4 regions of the Thiomonas arsenitoxydans genome follow, and region 2 is predicted to be linked to each of the others. Evidence: predicted binding sites of a transcription regulator. Region 2 holds the regulator's gene; each other region holds the start of a gene.
What was found. The regulator sigma-54, encoded in region 2, starts transcription at its own class of promoters, with help from an activator protein. The targets are predictions, from matches to a motif close to TGGCANGNAANCTGCTTT.
Positions count from the first base shown of each region.

Region 1: the regulator sigma-54 is predicted to act here: its motif matches at 2,409-2,426, upstream of THI_RS16600 (CmpA/NrtA family ABC transporter substrate-binding protein).
Region 3: the regulator sigma-54 is predicted to act here: its motif matches at 1,888-1,905, upstream of THI_RS14565 (arsenate reductase (azurin) small subunit).
Region 4: the regulator sigma-54 is predicted to act here: its motif matches at 1,477-1,494, upstream of urtA (urea ABC transporter substrate-binding protein).

Region 1 covers NC_014145.1:3,498,443-3,502,215, forward strand. Annotated here, with positions in the region: gene THI_RS16590 (ABC transporter ATP-binding protein) at 1-1, opposite strand, end outside; gene ntrB (nitrate ABC transporter permease) at 37-951, opposite strand; gene THI_RS16600 (CmpA/NrtA family ABC transporter substrate-binding protein) at 983-2,263, opposite strand; gene THI_RS16605 (ANTAR domain-containing response regulator) at 2,559-3,194, opposite strand; gene THI_RS16610 (sirohydrochlorin chelatase) at 3,271-3,681, opposite strand.
Region 2 covers NC_014145.1:3,207,015-3,210,787, forward strand. Annotated here, with positions in the region: gene THI_RS15170 (CYTH and CHAD domain-containing protein) at 1-379, shown strand, start outside; gene THI_RS15175 (COG4705 family protein) at 365-1,186, opposite strand; gene THI_RS15180 (RNA polymerase factor sigma-54) at 1,307-2,827, opposite strand; gene lptB (LPS export ABC transporter ATP-binding protein) at 2,834-3,607, opposite strand; gene lptA (lipopolysaccharide transport periplasmic protein LptA) at 3,685-3,773, opposite strand, start outside.
Region 3 covers NC_014145.1:3,077,540-3,081,312, reverse strand. Annotated here, with positions in the region: gene THI_RS14575 (sensor histidine kinase) at 1-862, opposite strand, end outside; gene THI_RS14570 (substrate-binding domain-containing protein) at 859-1,749, opposite strand; gene THI_RS14565 (arsenate reductase (azurin) small subunit) at 1,953-2,492, shown strand; gene THI_RS14560 (arsenate reductase (azurin) large subunit) at 2,520-3,773, shown strand, end outside.
Region 4 covers NC_014145.1:3,477,446-3,481,218, forward strand. Annotated here, with positions in the region: gene ureC (urease subunit alpha) at 1-566, opposite strand, end outside; gene THI_RS16495 (urease subunit beta) at 566-871, opposite strand; gene ureA (urease subunit gamma) at 895-1,197, opposite strand; gene urtA (urea ABC transporter substrate-binding protein) at 1,541-2,782, shown strand; gene urtB (urea ABC transporter permease subunit UrtB) at 2,941-3,773, shown strand, end outside.

The DNA.
Region 1 (3,773 bases), 290 kb from region 2:
TGATGATGGCCTTTTGTGTTTTGCGTGATGGGAAGATCAGCGCGCTTCGTCGTAGCTGAATCGCCGCGCAATCAGCATCAGCGCGCCTTCGAGCACCATGCCGGTGACGCCGATGACCAGAATGGCGATGATGATGTGGGCGAGGTTGAGGTTGTTCCACTCGTTCCACAGCCAGAAGCCGATGCCGGTGCCGCCTGTCAGCATTTCAGCGGCGACGATCACCAGCCAGGCGGTGCCGACCGACAGCCGCACGCCGGTCATCATGTAGGGCATGACCGAGGGCAGCAGAATCTTGGTGAACACCTTCCAGGTGGAGAGGTCGAGCACGCGGGCCACGTTCAAATAATCCGCCGGAATGCGCTGCACGCCGATGGCGGTGTTGATCATCATCGGCCAGATGGAGCAGATGAAAATGGTGTAGATGGCCGCCGCCGGCGCATTGCTGAACACATACAGCCCGATGGGCAGCCAGGCCAGCGGCGACACCGGACGCAGCAGGCTGATGAGAGGCGAGAGCATGCGGTTCAAGAACTGCACGCGGCCAATGGCGAAACCCAGCGGAATGCCTACCAGCGCCGCCAGACCAAAGCCGTAGGCCACTCGCTGCAGCGAGGCCAGCAGGTTCCAGCCGATGCCCACATCGTTCGGTCCGTTGTCATAAAAGGGATGCGCAAACACCTTCTGCGCCGACTGCCAGGTGACCAGCGGCGAGGGGAATTGCGCGCTGTGCTCGGCCGCCAGTTCCCACACCAGCAGCAGGAGTGCGAAGCCCATCAGCGGGGCGATGAGGCGCAGCGCGATTTGGCGGTTCTTCGCGCGTTGCCGCTCTGCCGGGCTCACGGTGCGTATGGCAGTTTGCTTTGTAGCGGCCGGGGGAGCTTCGGGTGAGGCGTCCTCCGTCGCAGAGGCTTCAAACGATCCGCCCGGGGCGGAAAAGACGGCAGTGTTCATGCTGGACTCCTGGTTCATTGCGTCGGCAAGGTCAAACGGCGAGATCGTTGACTTTGAAGCCGTGGGCATAGGCCTTGGGGTCCTTGCCGTCCCAGGTCACGCCGTCGATCAGCTTGGAGGTGCGCAGCGTGGTGGCGGGCACCGGCACCTTCAGTTCGGTGGCGACTTCCTTGTACAGATCGACGCGGTTCACCGCCTTGGCCACGGCGAGATAGTCGGGGTCGGTCTTGATCAGTCCCCAGCGGCGGAACTGGGTGAGGAACCACATGCCGTCGGACAACCACGGGAAGTTGACCTGCCCGTCTTCATAGAACGTCATCGGGTGCGCGTCGTGCCAGCTTTTGCCCAGGCCGTTGGTGTAGTTGCCAAGGATGCGCGGCAGGATGGTTGCCACCTGGGTGTTGACATAGCCCGGCGCGGCGATGGTCTCGGCCATCTTGGTGCGGTTGGCATCCGAGGCGTCGATCCAGCGGCAGGTTTCGAGCACGGCGGCCATCACCGCCTTGGTGGTGTTGGGGTACTTTTCGACGAACTCGGCGGTGGTGCCCAGCACCTTCTCTGGATGGTCCACCCAGATTTCCTGCGAAGTCACCGCAGTGAAGCCGATCTTCTGGTTGATAGCCACCGCGTTCCACGGCTCGCCTACGCAGAAGCCGTCCATGCTGCCCACCCGCATATTCGCCACCATCTGCGGCGGCGGCACGGTAATCACCTTGTCGTCCTTCAGCGGGTTGATGCCGTAGGTCGCCAGCCAGTAATAAAGCCACATCGCATGCGTGCTGGTGGGGAAGGTCTGGGCGAAGGTGTAGGTGCGCTTTTTCTGCGCAATGGCCTTGGCCAGCGCCGGGCCGGTGGTGATGCCTTCCTTGGCCAGCGCGTCAGCCAGGGTGATGGCCTGGCCGTTGCGGTTCAGGCCCATGAGTATGGCCATGTCCTTCTTCGGCCCGCCGACGCCGAGCTGCACGCCATACGGCAGGCCGTAGAGCACATGCGCCATCTGGATGCCGCCGGTCACCAGGTTGTCGCGCACTGCGGCCCACGAGGCCTGCTTGCTTGGAATGATCTTGACGCCGTACTTCTTGTCGAAACCCAGCACCGCGGCCATGACGATGGGCGCGCAATCAGTGAGGGGAATGAATCCGATCTTGACTTCTTCCATTTCAGGTTTTCCCAGAGTGGCGGCGCGCGCCGTGGGCTGCAGGCTGGGAAGAAGACCGGCAACAGCCACGGCGGCGCCTGACTTGATGAGGGTGCGGCGCAAGGGTTGTGCCGGGTCGTTGCTCGGAGGGGGGGCGTCTTGCTGTTTGCGCATGGCAGTTCCTGAAATAGCGGGCGAAAAAAAGCCTTCGGGCGCTTCACACAAGGCGAAGCACACGAAGGCATCATTGCCGAGCTGAGCGGGGGAGACTCCCGTTCAGTGGGTTCAACATAGACCGCCGTTGGCCTACAGCGCTATTTAAGCAATCAGCGTGCCAACCCTCCACTCGGGAGAGATCAGAGGGAAGCTCCCCGCTGTATCAAATTAGGCTGGTCTTCGATGACGCAAAACTGTGCGTAACGGTTCCAGTCTGGTGCGTGTGAGCACACAAAGCGCGCAGCCGCAAGGCTCAGATCAATCCGACGGTATCGAGAATGCGCTGGGCAACCTCGGAGAGCTTCAAGCCTTTTTCCATCGCCAGCTTGCGCATGCGGCTGAAGGCTTCTTCCTCGGTGCAGCCCTGGCGCTGCATCACAATGCCCTTGGCCCGCTCGATCAGCTTGCGCTCGGTGAGATGGGTGCGCGCCTGGCTCAGTTCCGCGCGCAAACCCTGTTCGCGCTCGAACCGCGCCAGCGCCACCTCAATCACCGGCCTCACCCGGTTGGGCTTGAGGCCGTCCACGATATAGGCCGTCACCCCCGCCGTGATGGCTAGTTGCGCAGTCTCGGTGTCGTCGTCATCGGTGAACAGCACGATGGGTCGGGGCGTGTCGCGCGAGGCCAGCACGACGTGCTCCAGCAGATCGCGCACGCCAGACTCTGCATCCACAATCACCAGATCGGGCTTGAGCGCGGCAATGCGGTCGTCCAGGTCGGGTTTGGCCGGCAGAACGGCCACTACCTGGTAGCCCGCATCCAACAAGGCCTTTTCCAGCATCGCGCAACGCCCTGCCTGGCGCTCATGATTCGCCTGATCGTTCTCCGTCGCCAATGCGGGATCGGGGGAGATGACAGCAACCGTCAGAGTGCTTAGTGGGTTGGGCATATCTCGATTCGAGCAAATTCCATGCCCCAAAGAGTTAGTTCGTTTTCCTGCGATTGATGACAAATCTTGAGGCCATTCAAGAATCAAGGGATGTCATGCTTTGCGTGGCATACGCAGCAAGTGCCGCAATCACTCCAGCATCTTCGCCCGCTGGCTGTGCGAGCACGATTCGCAGCTTCGGATATCGCGCCCGCGCGGCTTGCACCACTTCTGGAATGTCGCGCCGGAGGTGGCCGCCTGCACCAAGGAAGAGGGGCGCGATGTGCACATACTCCGTGCCGTTTTGGCCCGCTTCCTCCAAGGCTTGTTGCAGGGAGGGTTGCATCGACTCCAGAAAAGCAAGGCGGACGGTCAGTTCGGGGTGGCGGGACTGCACCATGCCACAAACGGCCTCAAAGGGCAGAGCCCATTCGGCTAACCGGGAGCCATGGGCCAGCAAGACAAGTAACCTAGGTTCACTGTTCATCGGTATGTAAGTTTGGGTCATGATTAGGGTGCTGGTGGTGCACCCCGGTATTGATCGGCCTGAGATTGTTCGACGCGATTTCGGGATGCGACGAGGCGAACTGCATATAACCG
Region 2 (3,773 bases):
GCAGCGCTGGGCCGAACTGCTGGCGATCTGGGACGGCCTCGCCGCGACACCGATCGACGCCCCCTGGAGCGCGCTGCACGCCCTGCGCCTGCGCGCCAAGCAGTTGCGTTATGCGCTGGAATGGCTGGCCCCTTGGATCGGCCAGTCGCTGGGCGACGAAGGCAAGGCCTGGCTCAAACTCACCAGCGCCCTGCAAACCGACCTGGGCAAAGCGCTCGACACCCACCGGCTGGCGCGTTGGATGAGCAGCGACCCAAGCACTCCGCCGTCACAGCCCAACGCGTTCAGCGAACAGGCCATGCGCGATGCCTTCAAGCAGGCCCGCACCGGCTTGCAGCGCGCGCTCCAAGCCGCCCGCGGCAAGTCAGGAGAGCGTTGAACTTGCGGTTGAACCTAGGCTTGAACTTATCTGCAACTGGTCCCGCCGTGTCGCAGTGAGGTAAATCACCAGGGCCAGAATCGTGACCAGGAACAGGGCACTGGTGCCCATGGTTCCCAGACCGAGCCCTCCTTCGGCACCGGGTTTGGACAACCAGTCACCCAAGGTCGCGCCCAGCGGGCGGGTGAGGATGTAAGCGACCCAGAACGTGGTCACGGCACTGGCCCTGAAGAGGTAGTAGGCCGCTGCCGTCAGCGCAATGGCGCCGCCAAACAGCAAGGCCGACAAGGCATAGCCGAGTTGCAGCCGCTCGGCGGCCAGATCGCCTCCGGCAGTACCCAGCGCAAAGGTGAACAGAATCGTCGCCCAGTAAAACCCTTCTCGCTTTGGCGTGGCAATGCTGTGGATGGACAGGTCACGCTCGCTGCCCCACCAGATCGCAAACGTCGCCAGCAAGGCCACCGCAAACAGGGCGGTGCTCACCGGCAGCGGCACGCCCAACTGATCGGTCAGATTGTCGGTCAGCAAGGTGCCCACGACGCTGATGAGAGTCACCGTCAACCAATAAAGCCAGGGAACGTAACGGCTGGCGCGCATCTGCGCCGTCAGCACACCGATGAACAAAAGGGTCATCACCGCGCTGGTGGCGACCAGGCCCAGATGCAGATCCACCGCCAGATAGTCTGCGGCGGTTTCGCCCACCGTGGTGGCCATGATTTTGATCAGCCAGAAGTAAAGCGTGATGACGACCGGAACCTTGACCGCCAGCGCCCAACTGGGCTGCGCGGCTTTTACTGCGTTTTGCATGATGAACTCCCTGAATACCGTTTGCGTTGTTGTGGCGTCGCGTGCGGCGCGACCCCGGCATTCTGGAGAGGACGACTTAGCGCAAGGTGAGCGACTGGCTCCGCTTGCGGCTGCGGGCCCTCAACTGCTCTTGCGCAGATTCGCCGGGGCGATGCGCAGCGCTTCGCGGTATTTGGCCACGGTGCGCCGCGCCACCTGCACGCCTTGCTGCGTGAGGCGTTCGGCGAGTTCGCTGTCCGACAGGGGTTTGGCGCTGTCTTCTTCAGCCACCAGGCGGCGGATGAGTTCGCGTACCGCGGTGGATGAGGTGTTGCCCCCGGCCTCGGTGCTCAGGCCAGAGCCGAAAAAATACTTCAGCTCGACAGTGCCGAAGGGCGTGAGCATGAACTTCTGCGTGGTCACTCGCGAGATGGTCGATTCGTGCAGCCCGAGCTCGTCGGCAATTTCGCGCAGCACCATGGGCCGCATGGCCACGGGGCCGAAGTCGAAAAACCGTTGCTGGCGCTCGACGATGGTCTGCGACACGCGCTGAATGGTCTCGAAACGCTGCTGCACGTTTTTCACGAACCAGCGCGCCTCCTGAAGCTGTCCCTGCATGGCGCCGCCGCTGTCGCGGGCGCGGCGCATGGCGTCGGCATAGATCTGGTTCACGCGCAGCCGGGGCATGACCTCGGGGTTGAGCTGCGCCACCCAGCCTTGCGGGGTCTTGCGGGCGATGACATCGGGGGTCACGGCCTGCGCGGCATCGCGGCGGAAGGCGCTGCCCGGATGGGGGTCGAGTTGGGCGATGCGTTGCTGCGCCAGGCGCAGCGCGGCTTCATCGGCTTCGAGCTGGCGTTCGAGCTTGCGCCAGTCGCGCTTGGCCAGCAGATCGAGATGACCGCCGCGGCAAATCTGCAGGGCAAGTTCGCGCACGGGACAAGACGCTTGGCGCTGAAGCTGCAGGCAGAGACAGTCGGGCAAATCGTGGGCGGCGACACCGGCCGGGTCGAAGCTCTGAATCAGGCGCATGGCCGTGGTCAGCGCATCGGCCAGGTCTTCGAGCTGCTCGGCGTCTGCCGCGGGGGCGAGGGCCTGCGCCAGTTCCAGCGGGGTGTCGGGCAGGTAGCCGTCGTCGTCGAGCGAGTCGATGATGGCCTCGGCGGCCGCGCGGTCGGTGGCGCTCAGCGCAAGCCCGGCCAACTGACCGCGCAGGTGGTCGCGCAGATCGAGGTGTTCGGAGGCAATGTCGAGCGCGCTGAATTCGTCGTCGTCACCCCCGCCCCCGCTGACGGACTGGCCTGAGCTGACCCAGGAGTCGGCGTCGGCATCGGTATCCGCACCGTGATCGGTTTCGCCGCTGCTGGCCGTCCAGTCCTGCGTGTCGAGTTGCAACTCAGCGGCGGGCTCGGCGGCTGCGTCATGCCCTTCGACCGATGCCTGAGACGGGTCGGGCGCCAAAGGCGGTGGCGACTCGGATGTCGGCGCGGCAGCGGGCGCCTCTTGCTCTTCTTCAGGTTCGAGGAAGGGATTGGATTCGAGCAGGCCTTCGATTTCCTGCGTGAGTTCGAGGGTGGAGAGTTGCAGCAGCCGGATGGACTGCTGCAACTGCGGCGTGAGTGCGAGATGCTGGGACAGGCGCAGGTTCAGCGACGGCTTCATCGCGGCTTACATGCGGAAGTTTTCGCCGAGGTACACCTTGCGTACCGCGGGGTTGTCGATGATGGATTGCGGATCGCCCTGCGCCAGCACCTGCCCTTCGCTGATGATGCAGGCCCGGTCGCAGATGCCTAGCGTTTCACGCACATTGTGGTCGGTGATCAGCACGCCGATGCCCTGCTCTTTCAGGAACTGCACGATGCGCTGAATCTCGATGACCGCAATCGGATCGATGCCGGCAAACGGCTCGTCGAGCAGGATGAATCGCGGTTGCGTGGCCAGCGCGCGGGCGATTTCCACCCGCCGCCGCTCGCCGCCTGATAGCGCGGGGGCGGGGCTGTCGCGCAGATGTTCGACGTGCAGTTCGCGCAGCAGATGATCTTCGCGTTCGCGGATTTCGGCCCTGCCCAGGCGGCGCCCTTGCGCGTCGCGCTGCAACTCCAGCACCGCCCTCACGTTCTCGGCCACCGTCATGCGGCGGAAGATCGACGCCTCCTGCGGCAGATACGACAGCCCCATGCGCGCACGGCGATGCATCGGAGAATCGCTCACGTCCTGGCCGTCGATGTGGATGCGCCCCGCGTCGGGCCGCACCAGGCCGACGATCATGTAGAACGACGTGGTCTTGCCCGCGCCGTTCGGCCCCAGCAGGCCGACCACCTCGCCGCAGCGCACGCTAAAGCTGACGTCGCGCACCACCTGCCGACCGGCATAGCGTTTCTGCAAATGTTGAACGTCGAGCTCCGGGCCGGTGGCCGCGCGGGACGACGGAGTGGAAGGCACGCGCGCGGCTTCCGCCGGGGCGACGGGCTCCAGGCCGCCCCGCACCACGGTCTGTCCAGCGGAATGCGGCTGGACGCTCAAGGCTGTGTCCCCAGCTTCGGGGCGACTTTGAGCGCGGGAGGCGATTTGGGCGCCGTCGGCGCGGACGGGGCGGCGGGCTGCGGCG
Region 3 (3,773 bases), 130 kb from region 2:
CGCGCTGGGCGCGTTCTGCTTGCTCCAGCAGCCGTGCGAAGGCTGCGGCGAGCGCGCCCACTTCGTCGCGCCGGGCCGCGAGTTCGGCGCTGATGCGGCGGGTGTCGTCGCCGTTGCGGCGCATCGATTCCTGCAGGCGCACCAGCGGGGCGAGCATGCGACGGGTGAGCATCCACACGATGGGCACGAACACGGCCACGGCCAAGAGGGTGATCGCGGTGATCCAGCGGGTCATCGAGCGCAGGCGCTGGCGGTACAGGGCGTCGCTCACCGCATAGACCAGGGTGCCGACCCCCGCGTCCGAATCGGCGCGCAGGGCACTGACGTAAATGCGCCAGTTGCCGCTTTGGATCGGGGGCGACAGCCCCGGATGGGTGCTTGCCACGCTCAAGGGCGAACTGACCTGCAGCGAACCCGGTGCCCACAGGGGTGTCCACACCGGCGGCCTGGCCGTGGGGAACAGCGTGGGGTCGGAGCTGGCGAACACCCGCCCGCCAGGGCCGATGAGCACCGCTATCGAGGCGCTGTGCGGCGGCGAATCGACCTGGTCGCCGGCGACGGAGGTCAGCGCCTCGTAGGCGGCCCAGACGTTGTCTTGTTGAATCAAGGTTGGCAGACTCTTGTTCCACGCTGCCATGGCCTGGAACGCGCCGGCGTCGACGTCCTCGATTAGATACTGCCGCGTCAGCAGACCCAGCCCCGCGGCCATCAGCAGCGCGGTGAGGGCGACCAGGGTTGCCGCGATCAAGGGCAGGCGCAGTAGCAGGGCGCCTTTCCAGGTGGCGCGCTCCTGCCGAGGCACCGCGTCCGGGCGCTGCGCCGTGTCGAGTGCGATCGCGAGGTCGTGTGATGCCGCGTTCATGCGGTTTCGTAAATGGCGGAAAGGGGAATCGGCGGATGCGTGCCGTCGAGAATCGCCGCGAGCTCGGCGATGCCGCCGAACCAGCTTTCCTGCGGCGCGAGGAAGTCTTCCAGATCCAGACTGCGCAGCAAGGCCCGGCCTTGCGCGTCGTCCTTGGCCGAGAGCAAGGCATGCTGCAGGCGCATGTGTAGCATGGGAACGAGGTTCTTGCGCGTGACGATGGGCGGAAAGCCGTAGCGCTGCGATTTGGCGACGATGCGCGTTTTCAACGCCGCCTGCGATTGGCGCCGGTTGAGCACCTCCCAGATGTAGCCGTCGACCGTGCCCGAATCGGCCAGGCCGCTTCCCACCGCCTCCACCACCTTGTGCAGCGAGTAGGTGTAGAAGGTGCCGCGGAAAAAGCTTTGCGGCGTCTGGCCGAGCGCGCGCAGCGCCACCACCGGCACCAGATAACCCGAGTTGGACAGCGGATCGTCGAACGCAAACACGTCGCCGCGCAGGTCGCGGATCGAGTGCGCCTGGGTGCGCCGCGCCGCAGCGATGAGGTAGCTCTGGTACCAAGGCTGCCCGTGCCAGCCGGGCTGTGCGCACAGCCGCACGAAACCCTTGGCCACGACATAGGGAAATCCGCAAATCCATGCCGCCTCCATTTCGTCCGAGCGCAGCGCTTCCAGGGCTTCCTGGTAGCTCGACTTCTGGATGATCTGCACCGGCCCGCCGAGCTGCACCTGCAGGAACTGCTGCCAGAGGTGGATCGCGCCGTCGTGCAGGAACACGTCGGTCACGCCGAAGCGGAACGGCGGCTTGCCGCTACGCGCAGGACTTTGCCCGAAAGCGCTGGATACGGCGCTGCAGGTCGCGGCGGCGAGAAGGGTTCGGCGGTGCATGGTGGCGTCCTCTGCGTTACGAAAACGAAACGCTCACGAACTGGCGCGTTACCCGGCGGTAACGCCATTGGCGGTGCGCGCCGTCGCCGTGAGACGCAAGTGCTTGATTCGGCACGATCACGGCGCTCGGGTCGAAGCTGGCACGTCCATTGCAAAAGCATGAAGCGCGATTGAGCGTTTCACAACAACCCCGAGGAGGCATCATGACCGAAAAAGTATCGCGTCGCATTTTTCTCAAAGTCGCCGGAACCAGCGTAGCAGGCGTGGGCGCTGCCGTCAGCCCGGTCGGCTCCGCAATGGCCGCAGGCGGTGACCAAGCTGCGATTCAGGCGGCAGCCGGCATGGCTGTGCTGCCCTACCCGAAAACCGCGGTGGGCAAGGCCAAGGCGATGCAGGCCAACACCCCGGTGTCGTTCAGCTACCCGGACGCCGATTCGCCCTGTGTGGCGATCAAGATGGGCCAGCGCGTGGCCGGCGGTGTTGGCCCGGACGGCGACATCGTCGCTTACAGCAATCTTTGCACCCACATGGGCTGCCCCTTGATGTACGACCCGGCCACGCAGCGTTTCAAGTGCCCCTGTCACTACAGCATGTTCGATCCCGAGAAGTCGGGTCAGATGATCTGCGGCCAGGCGACCGAAGATCTGCCGCAAATCCAACTCGAGTACGACCCGGCCTCCGACAGTGTTCGCGCCGTGGCCGTCACCGGCCTGATCTACGGCCGCCAGGCCAACGTGCTGTAAGCCCATCACCGTCAGGAGACGAACACCATGTCGCAATTCAAGGATCGTGTCGCGCTGCCGCCGGCAGATGCGCAAAAAACCAATTTGACCTGCCATTTCTGCATCGTGGGCTGTGGCTACCACGCCTACACCTGGGATGCCGACCGCGAGGGCGGGCGCGCGCCCCACCAGAACGCGCTGGGGCTTGATTTTCGCAAGCAGCTTCCGCCCTTCGCCACCATCATGACCCCGGCGATGACCAATGTCCTGACCGACAAGAACGGCAAGCGTAAAGCCGTCATGATCGTGCCTGACAAGGCCTGCGTCGTCAACCAGGGGCTGAGCTCAACCCGCGGGGGCAAAATGGCGTCCTACTTCTACAACGCCGATGGCCTCACCAAAGAGCGTCTGCTTCACCCCCGTGTCTACTATGGTGACCAATGGATGGACACCTCCTGGGACTACGCCCTCCAAGTTTATAGTGGCGTGGTCAAAAAAATTCTGGACGAAGATGGTCCAGACGAGATCGCTGTGGCCATGTTTGATCACGGGGGCGCCGGTGGAGGTTTCGAGAACACCTGGGGCACCGGCAAGCTGATCTTCACCGGTATCCAGACCCCGACGGTACGCATCCATAACCGTCCGGCGTACAACTCCGAATGCTTCGGCAACCGTGACATGGGCATTTTCGAGCTCAACAACAGCTACGAAGACGCCGAACTCGCCGACGTCATCTGGTCCATCGGCAACAACCCCTACGAGAACCAGACCAACTACTTCCTCGTGCACTGGCTGCCCAATCTGCAGGGCGGCACGGTGGACAAGAAGAAGAAAATGTTCCCTGGTGAACCGGTCGGTCCTGGCAAATTCATTTTCGTCGATCCGCGTCGCAATCCGTCGATTTCGATTTGTGAGGATCTGGCCAAGGATCAGGTTCTGCACTTGGCGATCAATCCTGGCAGCGATGGCGCCCTGTTCAATGGCTTGTTGACCTACATCGTCGATCAAGGCTGGATCAACAAGGACTTCATCGCCAAGCATACGGAAGGTTTCGAGGCCGCCGTCAAGGCCAACGCCATGTCGTTGGACGAGTGCAGTCGCATCACCGGCGTTCCGGTGGCGCAGATCAAGCAGGCTGCGGAGTGGAGCTACAAACCCAAGGCTCCGGGTAAGCAGCCACGCACCATGCATGCCTTCGAGAAAGGCATCATCTGCGGCAACAACAACTACGTCACTGAACAAGCCATCGGTGCCGTTGTCGTGGCCACGCACAATGTGGGCAGCCGACGTGGGACAGGCTGG
Region 4 (3,773 bases), 270 kb from region 2:
GCCGCCTGCAACATGCGGGCGATGTTTTCCGGCCCCGGGGTGCAGGTGGTGGCGTTGGTGCCAGTGGCCGGGCCGGTGCCGCCGCCCAGCATGGTGGTGACGCCGCTCATCAGCGCCTCTTCGATCTGCTGCGGGCAGATGAAGTGGATATGGCTGTCGATACCCCCGGCGGTGAGGATCATGCCTTCCCCCGCGAGGATTTCGGTGCCCGGGCCGATGATGATGTCCACGCCCGGCTGCACGTCCGGATTGCCCGCCTTGCCGATGGCGGCGATGCGCTGGCCACGAATGCCCACGTCCGCCTTGACGATGCCCCAGTGGTCGAGGATGAGCGCATTGGTGATGACCAGATCCATCACCCCTTCGGCGCGGGTGCGCTGGCTCTGACCCATGCCGTCGCGGATGGTTTTGCCGCCGCCGAACTTCACCTCTTCGCCATAGCCTCCGGCGCGCAGGGTGTAGTCGTCTTCCACTTCGATGAGCAGGTCAGTGTCGGCCAGGCGCACGCGGTCGCCGGTGGTGGGGCCGTACATCTCGGCATAGGCGCGGCGGGAGATCGTGGCCATCACAGCGCTCCCATCACGTCTTGCCGGAAACCGATGACCACGCGCTCGCCCGCGAAGGCCACCAGCTCCACCGTGCGCTGCTGCCCCGGCTCGAAGCGCACCGCGGTGCCGCTGGCGATGTGCAGCCGCATGCCGCGCGCGGCTGCGCGGTCAAAGCGCAGCGCCGGATTGGTTTCCGCAAAGTGATAGTGCGAGCCGACCTGAATGGGCCGGTCGCCCGCGTTTTCCACCACCACGCTCAAGGTGGCGCGGCCGGGGTTGAGAGCGAGGTCGCCCTCGGCACAAAGGATTTCTCCAGGAATCATTGAAACGCTCCAGATTGGGGGATTCACGCAATGGGCTGGTGCACGGTCACGAGCTTGGTGCCGTCGGGGAAGGTGGCTTCCACCTGAATATCGGGGATGAGTTCGGCCACGCCGTCCATCACCTCGTCGCGGCTGAGCAAGGTGCGGCCAAAGCTCATCAACTCGGCCACGGTGCGGCCGTCGCGCGCGCCTTCCATCACTGCGGCGGTGATGTAGGCGATGGCCTCGGGTACGTTGAGCTTGAGGCCGCGCGCCTTGCGGCGCTCGGCCAGCAGCGCGGCGGTGAAGATCAGCAGCTTGTCTTTTTCGCGGGGGGTGAGGTCCATGGGGCGGCGGATGGAACGGGAATCGTGAGGTGAGCTTAACGCGAGGCCACATCGAAAGCGCAGGCTGGTGCTGCAGCAAAAAGCAGACCTGCCGCCCCTGCTGGAACGGTGCGGGTCTCCGTTTGCCCCGGTTTGGTGCGAACGCACCAAAGACGATCGAGCTGATGCGCGCGGTGGTGCCTCAAAACAGATTGTGGGGCGCGTTCAGGCCCGCGCGGCGCAAGTTCGGGCCAAGTGTCATCGAACTGTCACCCCGTGCTGAGGGGGCAGACAAAACCGTGGCACGCGACTTGCACAACACAGCGTGTCGCACCCCACCACAACCTCTGGAGGAATTTCCAACATGGATCGTCGTACCGCACTCAAGACCGTTGGCGGCGCAGTTGCCGCAGCGGCGACCAGCACGCTGTCATTCCCCGCCATTGCTGCGAGCAAGAAACCGATCAAGGTCGGCATCCTGCATTCGCTCTCGGGCACCATGGCCATTTCCGAAACCGCGTTGAAGGACGTGGACCTGATGACCATTGCCGAGATCAATGCCGCAGGCGGCGTGGACGGCCACATGATCGAGCCCGTGGTGGTTGACCCCGCTTCGAACTGGCCGCTGTTCGCCGAGAAGGCGCGCCAGCTCATCAGTCAGGACAAGGTGGCGGCCATCTTCGGCTGCTGGACCTCGGTGTCGCGCAAGTCGGTGCTGCCCGTGCTCGACGAGCTCAACGGCCTGCTGTTCTATCCGGTGCAGTTTGAAGGCCAGGAGCAGAACAAGCATGTGGTCTACACGGGTGCTGCGCCCAACCAGCAAGCCATTCCGGCCACTGAATACCTCATGAGCAAAGACGGCGGCGGCGCCAAGCGCTTCTTCCTGCTGGGCACCGACTATGTGTACCCCCGCACAACCAACGCCATCCTGCGCGGCTTCCTGCACTCCAAGGGCGTGAAGGATGCGGACATCGCCGAGGTCTATACGCCGTTTGGCTTCAGCAACTATCAGAACATCGTGGCCGACATCAAGAAGTTCGCCTCGGCCGGCCCGACCTGCGTGATCTCCACCGTGAATGGCGATTCCAACGTTCCGTTCTACAAGGAGCTGGGCAACCAGGGCATCAAGGCCACCGACATTCCGGTGGTCGGCTTCTCCATCGCCGAGCAGGAAATTGCGGGCATGGACATCAAGCCCCTGGTCGGCCAGCTCACCGCGTGGAACTACTTCGAGAGTCTGAAAAATCCGCGCAATGCCAAGTTCGTCAAGTCGTGGCAAGACTGGGTGAAAAAGGAAAAGCTGAAAGACTATCCGGTCACCGACGACCCGATGGAAGCCTCCTACATCGGCATCCATCTGTGGAAGCAGGCCGTCGAGAAGGCCAAGTCCACCAAGACCGATGAAGTGCGCAAGGCACTGATCGGGCAGAAGTTCGCCGCCCCTGATGGCTATACCGTCGAAGTGCTGGAGAACCAGTATCTGAGCAAGCCGGTGTTCATCGGCCAGATTAACGACAAGGCGCAGTTCGACGTGGTGTGGAAGTCCAAGGGTCTGGTCCCGGGCGAGTCCTGGAGCCCCTACATCCCCAGACCGAAAAACGCCTGATCGTTCGGCAACGCAAACACTCCCTCTCCCAACCTCCCCCACGCCGTGGGGAGGGGCAAATCACAGCGTATCGCGATGGTTTGCTCCCTCTCCGCTCGCGGGGAGGGTTGGGGTGGGGAGTCTTGAAAGCATCGACCTTCCCTGTTTCTTTCACGACCATGACCTCTACGCGCTCTCTGTGGGGCCGGCCCGGCGCATGGCTGCGCATGGCGTTCGGCCCGCTGTCGTTCGGTTTACTGCTCGGTTTGCTGCCCGGCCTGACGCCGCAGGCCCATGCCCTCACCCCGCAGGAAGCGCTGGCCATTTCCAGCGGCGACACCGACGCCCGCATCGCCGCCCTGCACAAGGCCGTGGCCAAGCCCGATCCGCAACTTGCCGACTTTCTGCACAAGCTGCTCAACGGCGACGTGCAGATCGATGGCGACATGGTGCAAGTGCAAAAAGGCAACGACTGGATCGACCTGGCCACCGGCAAAGCCGTCACCCCCAGCGACAACGCGCAGGGCGTGGTCAACAACAACTATGTGCGTAAAGAGCTGCAGTCGGCCCGCGCCGCGCTCGATCTGTTTTCGCCGCAGCGCGCGCAGCGGCTCAAGGCCGTGCAGCAACTGCAGGACGATCCCACCTCGGTCGATCGCGGTCTGGTTGAACAGGCGCTGAAAACCGAGAAAGACCCGGAGATCGTGCAGCGGCTGCAACTGCTGCACGCCGCCATTCTGCTCACCAGCGCCAGCGCCGCCGACCGTCTGGCCGCGGCCAAACAACTGGCGGCCAGCAACTACCCGGCGGTGCGCGCCCTGCTGCTCTCTCGGCTGGACAAGAAAGACGGCGCCTACATTGAGTCGTCTCCGCTGGTTCGCACGCAGATCGAAAAAAGCCTTTCTGAGATCGACAGCCGCCTGGCCTGGGGCGAGCGGCTGGGCACGCTGTTCTCGGGCATCAGCCTGGGCAGCATCCTGCTGCTGGCCGCGCTGGGCCTGGCCGTCACCTA